DNA from 4 places in the Dickeya ananatis genome. Region 4 is predicted to be linked to each of the others. Evidence: predicted binding sites of a transcription regulator. Region 4 holds the regulator's gene; each other region holds the start of a gene.
What was found. The regulator CRP, encoded in region 4, controls carbon source genes, mostly activating them, when cyclic AMP is high. The targets are predictions, from matches to a motif close to ATGTGANNNNNNTCACAT.

Region 1: the regulator CRP is predicted to act here: its motif matches at 1,810-1,827, upstream of epd (erythrose-4-phosphate dehydrogenase).
Region 2: the regulator CRP is predicted to act here: its motif matches at 1,996-2,013, upstream of aaeR (HTH-type transcriptional activator AaeR).
Region 3: the regulator CRP is predicted to act here: its motif matches at 1,305-1,322, upstream of deoC (deoxyribose-phosphate aldolase).

The regions. Positions count from the first base shown of each region.
Region 1 is NZ_CP040816.1:96,499-100,784, reverse strand. It holds gene pgk (phosphoglycerate kinase) at 1-452, opposite strand, end outside; gene epd (erythrose-4-phosphate dehydrogenase) at 520-1,536, opposite strand; gene tkt (transketolase) at 1,936-3,930, opposite strand.
Region 2 is NZ_CP040816.1:3,874,490-3,878,775, reverse strand. It holds gene tldD (metalloprotease TldD) at 1-950, shown strand, start outside; gene aaeR (HTH-type transcriptional activator AaeR) at 1,034-1,978, opposite strand; gene aaeX (p-hydroxybenzoic acid efflux pump operon protein AaeX) at 2,325-2,528, shown strand; gene aaeA (p-hydroxybenzoic acid efflux pump subunit AaeA) at 2,560-3,483, shown strand; gene aaeB (p-hydroxybenzoic acid efflux pump subunit AaeB) at 3,496-4,286, shown strand, end outside.
Region 3 is NZ_CP040816.1:3,510,329-3,514,614, forward strand. It holds gene deoA (thymidine phosphorylase) at 1-335, opposite strand, end outside; gene deoC (deoxyribose-phosphate aldolase) at 396-1,175, opposite strand; gene FGI04_RS15550 (GIY-YIG nuclease family protein) at 1,477-1,779, shown strand; gene FGI04_RS15555 (GNAT family N-acetyltransferase) at 1,766-2,269, opposite strand; gene ubiT (ubiquinone anaerobic biosynthesis accessory factor UbiT) at 2,263-2,787, opposite strand; gene ubiU (ubiquinone anaerobic biosynthesis protein UbiU) at 3,108-4,106, shown strand; gene FGI04_RS15570 (U32 family peptidase) at 4,125-4,286, shown strand, end outside.
Region 4 is NZ_CP040816.1:4,681,576-4,685,861, reverse strand. It holds gene FGI04_RS20890 (phosphoribulokinase) at 1-761, shown strand, start outside; gene FGI04_RS20885 (OsmC family protein) at 861-1,268, opposite strand; gene crp (cAMP-activated global transcriptional regulator CRP) at 1,598-2,230, shown strand; gene argD (bifunctional acetylornithine/succinyldiaminopimelate transaminase) at 2,332-3,555, opposite strand; gene FGI04_RS20870 (aminodeoxychorismate synthase component II) at 3,689-4,264, opposite strand.

The DNA of each region.
Region 1 (4,286 bases), 190 kb from region 4:
GTTGAAGCCTGCGCACGGTGTGCAGTACCGAACGCATCCATCACAAACACATCGCACAGTGCGGCGTATTTTTTGGACAGCACTTCGTCGTCTTTCTTCTCGCCCTTGTTGAAGCGGACGTTTTCCAGTACAACCAGCTCACCTTCGGCCACATCAACGCCGTCCAGGTAATCTTTCGCCAGACGCACCGGCGCAGACAGATGGTCTTTCAGGTAGTTCACTACCGGCAGCAGGGAGAATTCTTCGTTGTACTCGCCTTCGGTCGGGCGGCCCAGATGGGATGTCACCATCACGCGGGCACCTTGCTTCAGGGCGATTTCAATGGTCGGCAGGGATGCGCGGATGCGGGCGTCAGACGTCACTTTGCCATCTTTAACCGGCACGTTCAGATCCGCACGGATCAGCACGCGTTTGCCAGCCAAATCCAGGTCGGTCATCTTAATTACAGCCATGGTGAATCCTCTTGTTGATTCTCTTTAAAGTTGCTTGAGTGAGGTGTCGGTTTCCCGGCACCGCCTATCAGAAACCGCAGGCCGCCATCGCCCATGTTGTATCCAACATCCGATTGGCAAAGCCCCATTCGTTATCGCACCAGACCAGCGTCTTGATCAGATGCCCTCCGCTGACCCGGGTTTGCGTCCCATCCACTATCGCGCTATGCGGGTCGTGGTTGAAGTCCACTGAGACCAACGGCAAATCGGTATAATCAACTATACCACGAAATGTATTCTGCGCTGACTGGCGAAACAGCGTATTGATTTCACTTACGTTTACCGCGTTTTTCACGCTGACGCTAAGATCAATGGCCGTGACATTAATCGTCGGCACCCGCACTGAAATCGCCTCAAAGCGATCTTCGAATTTCGGAAAGAAACGGGTAATACCCACCGCCAGTTTGGTATCCACCGGGATGATCGACTGACTGGCGGCACGGGTACGCCGCAGGTCATGGTGATACGCATCGATCACCGGCTGGTCGTTCATCGACGCATGGATCGTCGTCACGGTACCGCTCTCGATGCCATACGCATCGTCCAGCAGTTTAATAATCGGAATAATACAGTTGGTGGTGCAGGAGGCGTTGGATACCAGACGGTGAGCCGAGTGTAGATCCTGATGATTAACGCCATACACAATGGTGGCATCAAGATCTGGTGCTCCGGGATGGGAAAACAGCACTTTTTTCGCACCTGCCGCCAGATGGGCTTCACCATCGGCGCGGCTACCGTACACACCGCTGCAATCCAGCACGATATCGACACCCAGCTCGCCCCACGGCAAAGAGCGGAGATCCGACTCATGCAACAGGCGAATAGTGTCATCCCCTACCGATAAGCGAGCGCACTCCTGACGGACATCCCACGAAAAACGGCCATGACTGCTATCGTACTTGAGCAGATGGGCAATCCCTTCGGCATTGGCCAGCTCATTGATCGCTACCACCGTAATTTCGGCTCTCCGACCGGATTCATACAACGCACGCAGAACACTGCGACCTATACGACCAAAGCCATTTATCGCAATACGGATTGTCATGAAATTCCCTGTGTAGTGATAAAAGCATTGCGCCTTATAGGATAATCAGTACGTCGTCAGAAATATACCCGTCATACTTCAAGTTGCGGGTGCGTTGGCTGCGCTACTCGAATTATTGGGGTATAAACCGCTTGTTGCACAGGTCCTGTCACCACGTAAAGCCCGCTGTATAACTTTGTTGCCAAACGCTGTCACACCAACAACTGAAACGCTTCAGCTAGCATAAACGAATTGCCTGACAAAAGAAATATGGCGGCAGGGAGGATGCCAGAAGAGTGATCCGCGTCAAATAATTACCGCACAGTTTGTTCAACTCAGATGTTAACCCCAGACTAGCGGGATCAAAAAAGGCCGGGAAACCATCCCGGCCTTACAAGAATCACTAACTGCAGAACAGCGTTATTTCAGCAGCGCTTTCGCCTTCGCCACCACGTTATCGGTAGTGAAGCCAAATACGTCGAACAGTTTTTCTGCCGGTGCGGATTCGCCAAAGCTTTCCATACCAACAATTGCGCCATTGAGGCCAACATACTTGTACCAGTAGTCAGCAATACCCGCTTCGATCGCCACACGGGCGCTCACGGCAGACGGCAGCACCGCTTCACGATAGGCCGCATCCTGTTTGTCGAATGCATCGGTAGACGGCATGGACACCACGCGCGCTTTAACGCCTTCTTCGCTCAGTTTCTGCCAGGCAGCAACCGCCAGTTCGACTTCAGAACCGGTAGCGATAAGAATCAGCTGCGGCTGGCCGCCGCTGTCTTTCAGCACGTAAGCGCCTTTAGCGACATCAGCCAACTGCTGAGCGGTACGTTCCTGCTGCGCCAGATTCTGACGAGACAGAATCAACGCTGTCGGGCCGTCTTTACGCTCAATGGCGTATTTCCAGGCTACCGCAGTTTCAACCTGATCCGCCGGGCGCCAGGTACTCATGTTTGGCGTAACACGCAGGCTGGCCAGTTGTTCTACCGGCTGATGGGTCGGGCCATCTTCACCCAGACCGATGGAGTCATGGGTGTAGACATAGATGCTGCGCACTTTCATCAGTGCTGCCATACGCACCGCATTACGGGCGTATTCCACGAACATCAGGAACGTCGCGGTGTACGGTACAAAACCGCCGTGCAGCGAAATACCGTTGGCAATGGCAGTCATGCCAAATTCGCGCACCCCATAGTGGATGTAGTTACCAGCCGGGTCTTCATTCAGCGCTTTAGAACCAGACCAAATCGTCAGGTTGCTCGGCGCTAGGTCGGCAGAACCGCCCAGAAATTCCGGCAGCAGCTTGCCATAGGCTTCCAGCGCATTCTGCGAGGCTTTACGGCTGGCGATCTTGGCCGGGTTAGCCTGCAGTTGTTCGACCACTTTAGTCGACTCGGCCTGCCAGTTAGCCGGCAGTTCGCCGTTCACGCGACGAGTGAATTCAGCAGCCAGTTCCGGATAGGCGCTGGCATAGGCATTGAACGCCTGTTGCCAGGCCGCTTCTTTGCTTTCACCAGCTTTGCGAGCATCCCAGGCGGCATAGATATCAGCCGGGATTTCAAACGGACCGTATTTCCAGCCCAATTGCTCGCGGGTCGCAGCCACTTCGGCATCACCCAACGGTGCGCCGTGGGAATCATGGGTACCGGCTTTGTTCGGAGAACCGAAACCAATCACGGTTTTGCACAGCAGCAGCGACGGTTTGTCAGTGACGCTCTGCGCTTCTTTGATAGCGCGTTGGATGGCATCAGCATCATGACCATCAATGCCACGAATCACGTGCCAGCCATAGGATTCAAAGCGGGCAGCGGTATCATCCGTGAACCAGCCTTCAATGTGGCCATCGATGGAAATACCGTTGTCATCGTAGAACGCAACCAGTTTACCCAGCTTCAGGGTACCCGCCAGTGAACAGACCTCATGTGAGATCCCTTCCATCATGCAACCATCACCCAGGAAGACATAGGTGTGGTGGTCAACGATGTCATGTCCCGGACGGTTAAACTGTGCAGCCAGCGTACGTTCGGCAATCGCCATACCGACCGCGTTAGCGATACCCTGCCCCAACGGCCCAGTGGTGGTTTCCACGCCCGGTGTATAACCCACTTCCGGGTGACCCGGCGTTCTGGAATGCAACTGACGGAAGTTTTTCAGTTCTTCAATCGGCAAATCATAACCCGTCAGATGCAACAGGCTGTAGATCAGCATGGAGGCATGACCGTTGGACAGCACGAAGCGATCGCGGTTAGCCCAGTGCGGGTTGGCCGGGTTATGGTTCAGATGGTCACGCCACAGGACTTCAGCGATATCAGCCATACCCATTGGTGCGCCAGGATGACCAGATTTGGCCTTCTGCACGCCATCCATACTCAACGCACGGATAGCATTGGCAAGTTCTTTACGAGAGGACATGCTTTACTCCAGATCGGATTGAACAGTTGCCTGTCGAACATAACACATATGAATCAATGTGTTATCTCAAAAAGGCAAAGAAAAGATATTCACAAATGTACATGAAAACCCAGCCGATTGCACATGGAACAGCAAGCGGAAAAAACGCACGAATCTGCTGACATGCAGACCGTATAGCAGGCTTTCCTTTTCATCAGGGCGGTTTTATCTGCCTTAGCTCACACGATGTAGCAGCTTTACCTGTTTACGCCCGCCCGTTTTCGCCACCATAACACCACCGAGATGTCATCTGCACGGCCTTCTTTGAAGAGGCGCCGATAAAAAAGGCATCCAGTCAGGATGCCTTTGTAATGTGG
Region 2 (4,286 bases), 810 kb from region 4:
TGTTGGTGGCCGCTACCGACGGCACGCTGGCGGCGGATGTCCGTCCGTTGGTACGCTTATCCGTCAGTGTGTTGGTGGAAGAGGATGGCCGCCGTGAACGTGGTTCGAGCGGTGGTGGCGCACGTACGGGTTACGATTATTTCTGGCAGCAGGCCGATGGCGAAGCGCGGGCGGAAGCCTGGGCTAAAGAAGCGGTGCGTATGGCGCTGGTGAATTTGTCGGCGGCCGCGGCACCTGCCGGGTCGATGCCGGTTGTGCTGGGCGCAGGCTGGCCGGGCGTGTTGTTGCACGAAGCTGTCGGGCACGGTCTGGAAGGCGATTTTAACCGTCGTGGTACCTCGGTGTTCAGCGGTCAGGTCGGCAAACTGGTGGCGTCTGAGCTGTGTACGGTGGTGGATGATGGCACGCTGGAAGGGCGTCGCGGTTCACTGGCGATGGATGATGAGGGCGTTCCCGGTCAATACAATGTGCTGATCGAGAATGGCATTCTCAAAGGCTACATGCAGGATAAACTGAATGCCCGTCTGATGGGCGTCGCACCGACCGGCAACGGCCGCCGCGAGTCTTATGCGCACCTGCCGATGCCAAGGATGACCAACACCTACATGCTGGCAGGTCAATCGACCCCCGAGGAGATCATCGCCAGCGTGGAATATGGTCTGTATGCGCCGAACTTTGGCGGTGGTCAGGTGGATATCACCTCCGGTAAATTTGTGTTCTCCACGTCTGAAGCGTATTTGATTGAGAAGGGACGCGTTACCACGCCGGTGAAAGGGGCGACGTTAATTGGCTCTGGCATTGAGGCCATGCAGCAGATCTCGATGGTCGGCAACGATTTGGCGCTGGATAGAGGCGTCGGGGTGTGCGGCAAAGAAGGGCAAAGCCTGCCGGTGGGCGTCGGCCAGCCAACGTTGAAGCTGGATAGCATCACGGTAGGCGGTACCGCCTGAGTGAAGCGATGCAACTAGACGTGATGCAACTAGAAGTTATGCAACTAAGAGTATGAATGCAGGCCGCCTTTGCGCGGCCTGCGTTATTTCTGCGGTAACCCGGTTTGCGGGTGCTCCTGTCGGTATCCCTGATAAATCAGCGCCACCTTGTTGAAGTACTCGGTCAGGTAGTTGATGCACACCTGTACTTTTAACGGCAGATTGTCGCGGCGGGTATAAAGCGCGTATACCGGGCGTGGATCGGAGTGGTAGCGCGAAAAGAGGATCTCTATCTCTCCACGTTTGATCTCTTCAAATACCCACATTAGCGGCACATAAGCGATGCCAGCGCCGTTTTTCACCCAGCGAATCAACGTAACCGGATCATTGGTGACGAAGCGCCCTTGCGGCGTCAGCCGGGTGGTGATGCCCTCCGGGGCGATCAGTTCGAATTCGCTGTCCGGGCGGACGCTGTATTCGAGCCAGGACGCGTTGCTCACATCACCGGGCTTTTCTGGCGCGGCATGCTGCGCCAGGTAGCTTTTGGCGGCGCAAACCACCATCGGCATCGAACCAAGGCGAGTGCTGTACAGGCTGGAATCCTGCAACGCACCAACCCGAATAACGATATCCAGCCCATCGGCAATCAGGTCCGGTGCCGGAATGCCACATACCAGATTAACCGATAATCCGGGGTACTCCTTGAGCATTTCTGTGGTCATCGTGGCCAGTACGTTTTGCGCCATGGTGGAGGAACTGCCGATGCGTAAGGTACCGATTGGCGTGTTATTGAACGCGTATAACTGCTCATGGACTTCCTGTGCTTCGTGCAGCATACGTCGGCAGCCGTGATAATAGATCCTACCCGCTTCTGTCAGCCCGATGCTACGGGTGCTGCGATTGAGCAGTTTCACCTGTAGCTCATCTTCCAGCCGGGTCACCGTCTGACTGACGGCGGAGACGCTCATCGCCAGTTGGCGTGCAGCGGCGGTGAACGAGCCGAACTCCACCACTTTGGCGAACACTGACATACTCTTTAATCGTTCCATTGTTAACCCTGGCTTAAAAGTGATTTAGATCACGCTGCGTAGATAACACAATAATAACGTTTCATAATATAGCTTGTCTGGCTACAACGCGTGGCCTCGATTACCCGTCTTCACTGCTTTGGTTGTTTCAAAGGGTTAAAAACGCTGATGTAGCATGGTAAGCGATACCCATTACATCAGAACCCACCATCGCGATTATTCAGTTAATGCTCGGTCTTTATTCGTCGGCAATCCTGTTGGCGGAAACGGACATTCATTCTGTTTTCACCGCCTCCTCGTTGTTTCGCCAGAGGGGGGAGAGCAGCAGACGCGGTAAGGGGGATATGGGGAATAGAAGGAAAAGAGGATGAATTCACTCCCGGTTATGGTGCTGTTTGGTTTGTCGTTTCCACCGGTATTTTTTGTACTGCTGGTGGCGCTGGCGTTATTTTTTGTCTGCATCCGGTTGCTGCATCCCACGGGGATTTATGACCTGGTGTGGCACCCGGCTTTGTTTAATACCGCACTGTTTATCTGCCTGTTCTATCTGCTGTTCCGTTTCGGTCTTTGAGGTTGTTGTGAAAACATCTGTTGTGAAAGTGATGATCAAAAAATTCAGTCGCATGGCAATAACACTGTTACTGGTGTTGTTGGCAGCGGTAGCACTGGTGCGCGTATGGTCGTTTTACACCGAATCCCCCTGGACGCGTGACGCCCGTTTTAGTGCCGATGTCGTCGCGATAGCCCCCGATGTCAGCGGTCTGCTGACCGAGGTAAAAGTGCAGGATAACCAGCCGGTGAAACAAGGCGATGTGTTGTTCGTTATCGATCAACCACGTTACCAGCAGGCGCTGGAAGAGGCTCAGGCTGATGTGGGCTATTATCAGGCGCTGGTCGATGAGAAAAAACGAGAGTCGGCGCGCCGTTTACACCTCGGCGTGCAGGCGATGTCGCGTGAGGAAATAGAACAATCCGGCAATGCGTTGCAGACCACGCAGCACCAACTGGCGAAGGCACAGGCTGAACTGGAACAGGCGAAACTTGATTTGGCGCGCACGGTGGTGAGAGCCCCGTCGGATGGCTGGGTCACCAATTTACATGTGCATGCCGGTGAATTCATTACCCGTGGTTCTACGGCGGTGGCGCTGGTGAAGAAAGATTCGTTCTATCTGCTGGCCTACATGGAAGAAACCAAACTGGCGGGTGTACGCCCCGGTTATCGGGTGGAAATCACGCCGCTGGGCAGCAACCAGATTTTGTTCGGCTCGGTGGACAGCATAGCGGCGGGGGTCACCAACAGCAGCAGTTCCTCTGATAGCAAAGGTCTGGCGACGGTGGACTCCAATCTGGAATGGGTACGGCTGGCGCAACGGGTACCGGTAAAAATTCGCCTCGATCAGCAATGGGGCGACCTGTATCCGGCTGGAACCACCGCCACTGTGGTGGTGACCGGTGAACATACCCGCAACACCACGCCGATGTCGCCGCTGCTGCAACTGCTACACCGCCTGCGTGAGTTTGGCTAAGCGAGTCTTCTTATGATCAACAGACCCGCGTTTTTGCGCTTGCGGTTTGCGTTCAAACTCAGCACCGCCATCGTATTGTCGCTGGTGCTGGGTTTTCACCTGCAACTGGAAACCCCGCGCTGGGCGGCATTGACCGCTGCCATTGTGGCGGCCGGTCCGGCTTTTGTGGCTGGCGGAGACCCGTTTTCTGGTGCCATTCGTCACCGTGGCATGCTCAGGGTGATCGGCACGTTTATCGGCTGTATTGGGGCATTGGTGATTATCATCGCCACTGTTCGGGCTCCCGCATTGATGCTGCTGTTGTGCTGCTTGTGGGCCGGTGTTTGTGTATGGATTTCGTCGCTGGTAAAAGTAGAGAACGCTTATGTGTTTGCGCTGGCGGGATACACGACGCTGATTATTGTCGTGACCAGCCAGAGCGAGCCGTTGCGTATTTTGCAATTTGCGGTGGAACGATGTAGCGAAATCGTGCTGGGTATCGTTTGTGCCATTCTGGCTGACCTGCTGTTTTCGCCCCGATCGATCAAACAGGAGATCGACCGTGCGGTGGAAGAGCTGTTGGTGGGACAATACCACTTGCTGCAACGTTGCGTGAATGGCATATCAAAAGAGGAACTGGACGTCGTCTGGAATGGTCTGGTGCGTAAAACGCATGCCATCAACGGGATGCGTAGTGTACTGATGATGGAGTCGTCACGCTGGCAGGGTGCCAGCCGCCGTATAACCACGCTGTTGACCCAATCCTGGGTCATGATTACCCAGGCGTGCGAAACCCGCCTGACGCAGCAAGACCGCCCAGATGC
Region 3 (4,286 bases), 1.2 Mb from region 4:
ATCATCGGCACATAGCCGCCGCAAGCCGCCACCATCGGCCCCAGCATCAGTGATGTCACATCGCCAACGCCACCGGTAGAGTGCTTGTCCACCAGCGGGCCATTCAGGTGTAAGCCGGACCAATCCAGCACCGTGCCGGAATCGCGCATCGCCAGCGTCAGCGACACCCGTTCATCCATCGTCATATCGTGAAAGAAGATGGTCATCGCCAGTGCGGCAATTTGCCCCTCTGACACGGTGTTATCGCGCACACCGTTAATAAAAAAGCGAATCTCTTCCGCACTGAGCGGATGGCCGTCCCGTTTTTTACGAATAATTTCCTGAATCAGAAACACGATAGCTTCTCCTGTCTGGTGCTGAGGTACGCCTGCGTCGCGCCGGTAGCACGAACCGCATCAGTAGCTGCTGCGCGCCTGCCCGACGGCATGGCCCAGTGTGGTCAGCAAGCTGCCGAGCAAACCGGACGCGCCGAAACGAAAATGACGGGCATCTGCCCAGCCAGCGCCCATTATGCTATCGGCCAGTTGCAGATAATCGGCAGCATCTTGTGCCGTACGCACGCCACCCGCGGGTTTAAACCCAACCTGCTCGCCAACGCCTTTATCGCGGATGATACTCAACATCACCTCAGCCGAATGCAGCGTAGCGTTTACCGCGACTTTCCCGGTCGAGGTTTTGATGAAATCCGCACCCGCATCAATCGCAATCTCACTGGCTTCACGGATCAGTGCGTCGGTTTTCAACTCACCGGTTTCAATGATCACTTTCAGCAGCACACCGGCTGCCGCACAGGCCGATTTACAGGCTTTCACCAGCTCGAAACCGATCTCACGGTTACCCGCCATCAACGCCCGATACGGGAACACCACGTCCACCTCGTCGGCACCGTAGGCGATAGCCGCATTGGTTTCCGCCAGCGCGATATCAATGTCGTCGTTACCGTGTGGGAAATTGGTCACGGTGGCGATACGAACATCCGGCGTACCCTGCTCACGCAGCACCTTACGCGCCAGCGGTATAAAACGCGGGTAGATACAGATAGCAGCGGTTTTCCCCGCCGGGCTATTGGCCTGACGACACAGGGCCGTCACCTTTTCATCGGTGTCGTCATCATTCAGGGTGGTTAAATCCATCAATCCCAGCGCACGCTGCGCTGCTGCAGTTAAATCAGTCATACAAGGCTCCCGATCATCGACCACACGGTCATATCTCCGGCGAATACGGCTATTTCACCCGGAGATGACAACCCATTTTGTGGTTTTATTCACATAAAAAAGAAATTACACACACATAATTCACGATAGATGTGAATATTATCACAATAAAGCCCAGGACATCGTGACGGATTGTGCCGCGCTATTAGGTTCACGCTTATCCCCGCTGACGCGGGGAATACTTGCCTGAATGCCGTCAAACAGGCAGCCTTTATCGGCTTGTCACCGTAAAATAAGCGCTAAACCACGAAAAGGAAATGGCGTGAACAACAGTGAGACTATCTGGTTTGTGTATCTGCTGCGTACTGGCAGCGGATGGCTTTATACCGGCATTACCACCGATGTCGACAGGCGTCTGGCAGAGCATCAGAATGGCAAAGGTGCGCGATCACTGCGCGGAAAAGGGCCGTTGACGCTGGTGTATCATTGTGTGGCGGGTGATCGCTCGACGGCGCTGAAATGGGAATACCGCATCAAGCAACTGAGCAAACTGCAAAAAGAAAGGCTGGTACAACACCAGCCTTCGACACTGACCGATTTTCTGCCGTGCTTTAAAAACGATTAAACGGTTCGGCGTACTCCACCAGACCGCTGGCACCCTGAAAGTGGTTATCTGCCAGCGGATAGACCTGAAAGTCCGACTCGTAACCCAGCCAGCGGCAATACAGTTGCTGTTCCGCTGCCGGCACAAAGCCGAAACGCGCGTAGTAGCGCGGGTTGCCCAGCACCACCACCGCGGTATAACCAAACTCGTTAAGTGCATCCAGCCCTTCGTACACCAGCTTCTCGCCAATACCCTGACAACGGTGGTTTTCGTCCACCGCCATCGGTGCCAGCGCGACCCACTGTAAATCTTCGCCGCCCAGCGTGACCGGGCTAAACGCGGCATAGCCGATGACACCGCCCTCGTCGTCAGTCGCGACGATCCCCAGCGTCAGCTGGCCGTCTTCACGCAACTGATGCACCAGCTCCGCCTCCGCACTGGTAGGGAACGAGCGCCGCAGTAAGGCATCAATCCCCGGTGCATCCACCGGAATCTCAACGCGAATCAACATGATACTGGCGCGTGCGGGCTAACCGGCTCCGCGCCCTCCTGTAAACCGGCTGCGACAAATCCCGCCAGTTGCAGCAACGCCACCCGCAACGGTGCAGGCATATTTTCCAGCTCGATGGCGTCCATCAGGTTTTTGACGTACAGCCCCAGCTCGGTATCGCCTTCAATACGCAGACGACGCTGGAAAAACAGCGTATCCGGGTCTTCCCGGCGAGCGGCTATCAAAATCAGATCGTTGGCATCGGCGCTAAAGCTGACGTCCGCCAGCTCGTTATGGCTGATTTCCAGTCGGTTATCGCGCAGCGTAACAAACCACTGCAAACCGATATCACGGACTTCAACCCGTAACCAGCGACCTTCCAGAAAATCCAGCTCACCTTCTTCCAATGCCTGACGGAACTGCCAACCCAGCAGTTGCTCCAGCACCCGGCGTTGCAGGAAGAAAGGCGTTAACGTTAACGGCTTACTCAGTAAACGTGGCCCCTGACGCACAATCTGCGCTCGTAATTTTTCCAACACTGGCGTACTCCTCATAAAGCAATGCTGCCTGACCGACATGGTCATTATTCTGCCATAGAACGGGAAACGGGCAGCAAGGGTCTACATCAATAAAAGTGCCGGAAGCGTTTTTTTAACGTCGTCTGGCGACACCCGCAGGAAAAGTCACACGATGGTGATGAAATAAATTTAGCGTGTTCTGCGCGAAATCACGACCGCAAAGCGCCAGCAATTCCCCGATATGCTGGTTTAAATCAAAGTTGCTGGCTGCCGGGTTCACTAAGATTCTGTCTCATTGCAAACCGGCCCGCTGCGTTAGGCCGTGATGAAAGGACGTAAGAATGGAACTGCTTTGCCCCGCCGGTAACCTGCCGGCATTGAAAGCCGCCATCGATCATGGCGCCGACGCGGTGTACATCGGGCTGAAAGACGATACCAATGCCCGCCACTTCGCCGGCCTCAATTTCAACGACAAAAAATTACAGGACGCCAGCGACTACGTGCATCGCCACCGTCGCAAGCTGCATATTGCTATTAATACCTTCGCTCACCCGGATGGTTACCCACGCTGGCAGCGAGCGGTGGATACTGCCGTGCAAACCGCAGGAGCCGATGCGCTGATTCTGGCGGATCTGGCGATGCTGGAATATGCCGCCGAGCGTTATCCGTCGGTAGAGCGCCACGTGTCGGTTCAGGCCTCCGCCACCAACGAGGAAGCCATCCGCTTTTATCAGCGCCACTTTGATGTCGCCCGTGTTGTGCTGCCACGCGTACTGTCCATCCATCAGGTCAAGCAGCTATCGCGCACCAGCCCGGTGCCGCTGGAAGTGTTCGCCTTCGGTAGCCTGTGCATCATGGCCGAAGGACGTTGTTACCTGTCGTCTTACCTGACCGGCGAATCCCCCAACACCGTGGGTGCCTGCTCCCCGGCACGCTTTGTGCGCTGGCAACAAACGAAAAACGGCATGGAATCAAGGCTGAATGATGTGCTGATCGACCGCTATCAGGACAATGAAAACGCGGGTTACCCGACGCTGTGTAAAGGCCGCTATCTGGTGGACGGCCAGCGCTATCACGCACTGGAAGAGCCTACCAGTCTGAATACGCTGGAACTGTTACCAGAACTGATGGCGGCGAATATCGCCTCGGTAAAAATCGAAGGCAGGCAACGCAGCCCGGCCTACGTCAGCCAGGTAACCCAGGTGTGGCGACAGGCGATAGACCGCTGTAAAGCTGACCCGGCACATTTTACCCCCACCGCCGAGTGGATGGAGGCGCTGGGTGCCGTTGCCGAAGGTACGCAGACCACGCTGGGCGCTTATCATCGCCAGTGGCAGTAGTCAGGAGACATCAATCACATGAAATATTCACTGGGCGCCCTGCTCTACTATTGGCCGAAAGCCGACATTGAAACCTTCTATCGTGCTGCGCTCGACAGCAGTGCCGACATCATCTATCTGGGTGAAACCGTGTGCAGTAAACGCCGGGGGATGAAAGTCGGCGACTGGCTCACACTGGCG
Region 4 (4,286 bases):
CGCTGGTGGATGGCGACAGTTATCACCGCTATACCCGACCGGAAATGGATATGGCGATCCGCAAGGCACGGGACCTGGGGCGTCACATCAGCTATTTCGGACCGGAAGCCAATGACTTCTGCCAACTGGAAAACACCTTTATCGAATACGGTCGTAGCGGCACCGGGCAGACCCGCAAATACCTGCACACCTATGATGAGGCCATCCCCTACAATCAGGTGCCGGGGACCTTCACGCCCTGGGAGCCGATGCCTGAGCCGACCGACCTGCTGTTCTATGAGGGATTACACGGCGGCGTGGTCACCGCACAGCATGATGTTGCCCGGCATGTCGACCTGCTGGTCGGCGTGGTGCCGATAGTCAACCTGGAGTGGATTCAGAAGCTGGTACGTGACGTCAACGAACGCGGACACTCCCGCGAGGCGGTGATGGATTCCGTCGTGCGCTCGATGGAAGACTACATCACCCATATCACGCCGCAGTTTTCCCGCACCCACATCAACTTCCAGCGCGTACCGACGGTCGATACCTCTAACCCGTTCGCCGCCAAAGCCATTCCCTCGATGGACGAAAGTTTCGTGGTGATCCACTTTCAGGGGCTGGACCGCATCGATTACCCCTACCTGCTGGCCATGTTGCAGGGCTCGTTCATTTCCCACATCAATACGCTGGTGGTGCCGGGTGGCAAAATGGGGCTGGCGATGGAGTTGATCATGATGCCGCTGGTACAGCGGTTGATGGAAGGCAATAAAATCGACTGACACCGGCAATATACCGATGATAAGCACCGATGATAAGCGCCGATGAACCGGCGCTTAACGACGCGGCGGCCAGGACAACACGCCGCCGCGAACAGGCGCTTAATCCAGCGCGATCACTTCATGGCTATGGGTAATGTTCACGGCTTTTCCCAGCATCAACGCCACAGAGCAGTATTTTTCGGCTGACAGCGACACCGCACGCTCCACGGCTTTATCGCCCAAGCCCTTGCCGGTGACGATAAAATGCAGGTTGATGGCGGTGAACAAACGCGGTGCTTCCTCACGGCGTTCAGACGTCAGGCGGACTTCACAATCCACCACGTCATGACGGCCTTTTTGCAGGATAGACACCACATCGATGGCGCTGCATCCGCCTGCGGCCATCAGTACCATTTCCATCGGGCTGGGCGCTTTATCGCCTGCGTTGCCGTCCATCAGCAGTTGATGTCCGGAAGCGGATTCACCAAGAAATGTTAACCCTTCAACCCATTTCACCCGCGCCTGCATAATTTTGTCCTCAATCAATTATTTTTGAAATTTTACATCGCTTATGTACAAAAAAGCCTGATAATCAGAGCTTAATCATGCTGAAGCGAGACAACACAAGACACTACACTCAACCTGTGTTACAAACAAAAGCGTAAACCGGCATGTGTTGTTGCGTCGATGCCTGACCCACCACCGGCTTACTGGCGTCATCTGATAGACAGCCTCAGTATATTCCCTGACGTCATTCCGCCAGGACGGAATTGAATTATAACTATGTTATCACGCCGTACAGGGAACTCTGAGCCCTGTGATTTGCGCAGTGAATTAACAACAGAGGATAACAGCGAATGGTTCTCGGCAAACCGCAAACAGACCCGACTCTCGAATGGTTCCTTTCTCATTGCCACATTCACAAGTACCCATCGAAGAGCACCCTAATCCACCAGGGTGAAAAAGCAGAGACGCTTTACTACATCGTGAAAGGCTCGGTTGCCGTGCTGATCAAGGATGAAGAAGGCAAGGAAATGATTCTGTCTTATCTGAATCAGGGCGATTTTATCGGCGAACTTGGCTTGTTTGAAGACGGGCAGGAACGCAGTGCGTGGGTCCGGGCGAAAACAGCCTGTGAAGTTGCTGAAATCTCCTATAAAAAATTCCGCCAGCTCATCCAGGTCAACCCGGACATTCTGATGCGCTTGTCCTCACAGATGGCACGTCGTCTGCAGGTTACCTCGCAAAAAGTCGGCAACCTGGCATTCCTCGACGTGACGGGTCGCATCGCGCAAACCCTGCTTAATCTGGCCAAACAGCCGGACGCCATGACCCACCCGGATGGTATGCAGATTAAGATCACCCGTCAGGAAATCGGCCAAATCGTCGGCTGTTCCCGCGAAACTGTCGGCCGTATTCTGAAAATGCTGGAAGACCAGAACCTGATCTCCGCCCACGGTAAAACCATCGTGGTATACGGTACTCGCTGATTCGCATTCACCGGATCAACATCCATCGGCCCAACTCAGCCGGATCAAAAAGAGCGTGCCCAGGCACGCTCTTGTCGTTTTAGTAGAGAGGAAAGCGCGGCTTATGCGCCCTTCACTACCTGTGCCACGGCTTTTTCAAACAGCGCCATCCCCTGGTCTATCTCTTCCGGGGTGATCACCAGAGACGGCACAAAACGGATCACATCCGGCCCCGCCACCAAAATCATCAACCCCAGATCTGCCGATGCCGCCAGAAAATCACGGGCGCGGCCATGCCAGGCCGGTTTCAGTTGTGCGCCTAGCAGTAAGCCCATGCCACGAATTTCATCAAAAATGCCGTACTGGGCGTTGATGCGCTCCAGCGCAGACACAAAACGCGCATGGCGATCGACCACGCCGGACAGCACTTCCGGTGTATTGATCACATCCAGCGCCGCTTCCGCCACCGCGCAAGCCAGCGGGTTGCCGCCATAGGTGGTGCCGTGCGTCCCGACTGCCATCACCGACGCAATCTCTTCCGTGGTCAACATGGCGCTGATCGGGAAGCCGCCGCCCAGCGCTTTCGCGGTGGTCAGAATATCCGGTGTGATACCGTAGTGCATATAAGAGAACAGCTTACCGCTGCGGCCCATACCACACTGCACTTCATCAAACACCAGCAGCGCCTGATACTGATCGCACAGCTCACGCACCCCCTTGAGGAAAGCCGGTGTCGCAGGCGTAATGCCGCCTTCGCCCTGAATCGGCTCCAGCACCACGGCACAGGTGTGGTCATCCATCACGGCTTTGACCGCGTCCAAATCGTTGAACGGCACGTGCACGATATCCGCCGGTTTCGGGCCGAAGCCATCGGCATATTTCGGCTGACCACCGACCGACACGGTAAACAAGGTACGGCCATGAAACGACTGATAAAACGAAATTATCTTGGTTTTGTACGGGCTATGACGGGTAATGGCGTAATGCCGTGCCAGTTTGAACGCCGCTTCATTGGCTTCTGCACCAGAGTTGGCGAAAAACACACGATCGGCAAACGTGGCGTTGATCAGTTTGGTCGCCAGACGCAGCGCCGGTTCGTTGGTGAATACGTTGCTGGTGTGCCACAGGGTTTCACCCTGCTCTTTCAACGCCGCCACCAACGCCGGATGGCAATGTCCCAGCGCGGTTACCGCGATGCCACCAGAAAAATCGATATATTCTTTGCCCTGCTGATCCCAGACACGGCTCCCTTTGCCTTTTACCGGCACAAACTGCGCGGGTGCATAAACCGGAAGAATTACCTTATCGTAAGTATCCCGTGTTACTGCTGCTTTCTCTGTCGCCATTTGCTGCCCCGTTGTCATATCCCGTAGTGTGGAGTGAAGATCTTAAGTGAAAATATAATCAATAAATATGCATAAAAAATCAAAAATAGGCAATCACTAATCCGATACGCCCGGCCTGCCCTGCGCTATCCGACTATAAATCAAGGAAATTTTTCAATAGCTGATGCCCTTGCTGGCTGAGGATGCTTTCTGGATGAAACTGCACACCTTCCAGCGGCAACGAACGATGACGTATTCCCATGATCTCGTCGATATCACCGTCAAGCTCAGTCCAGGCTGTGACCTCAAAACAGTCAGGTAGCGTATTTTTTTCCAGCACCAGCGAATGGTAACGCGTGACAGTGAGTGGGTTTGCCAACCCGGCGAACACACCGCGCCCGGTATGCCGCACTGGCGAGGTTTTGCCGTGCATCACCTGGCGGGCGCGTACCACCTGGGCGCCGAATACCTGTCCCAGCGCCTGATGCCCCAGACAGACCCCCAGAATCGGTAGTTGACCGGCAAAATGGCGAATCGCCGCCAGCGAGATCCCTGCGTCATCCGGTGTACAAGGGCCGGGAGAAATCACCAGTCGTTGCGGCGATAACCGCTCGATGTCCGCCAGCGTCAGCACATCATTACGCCTGACCAGCACCTCCGCACCCAGTTCGCAAAAATACTGGTACAGGTTGTAGGTAAAGGAGTCGTAGTTATCGATAAGTAGCAGCATATTTTTATTGATCAGCGGATAT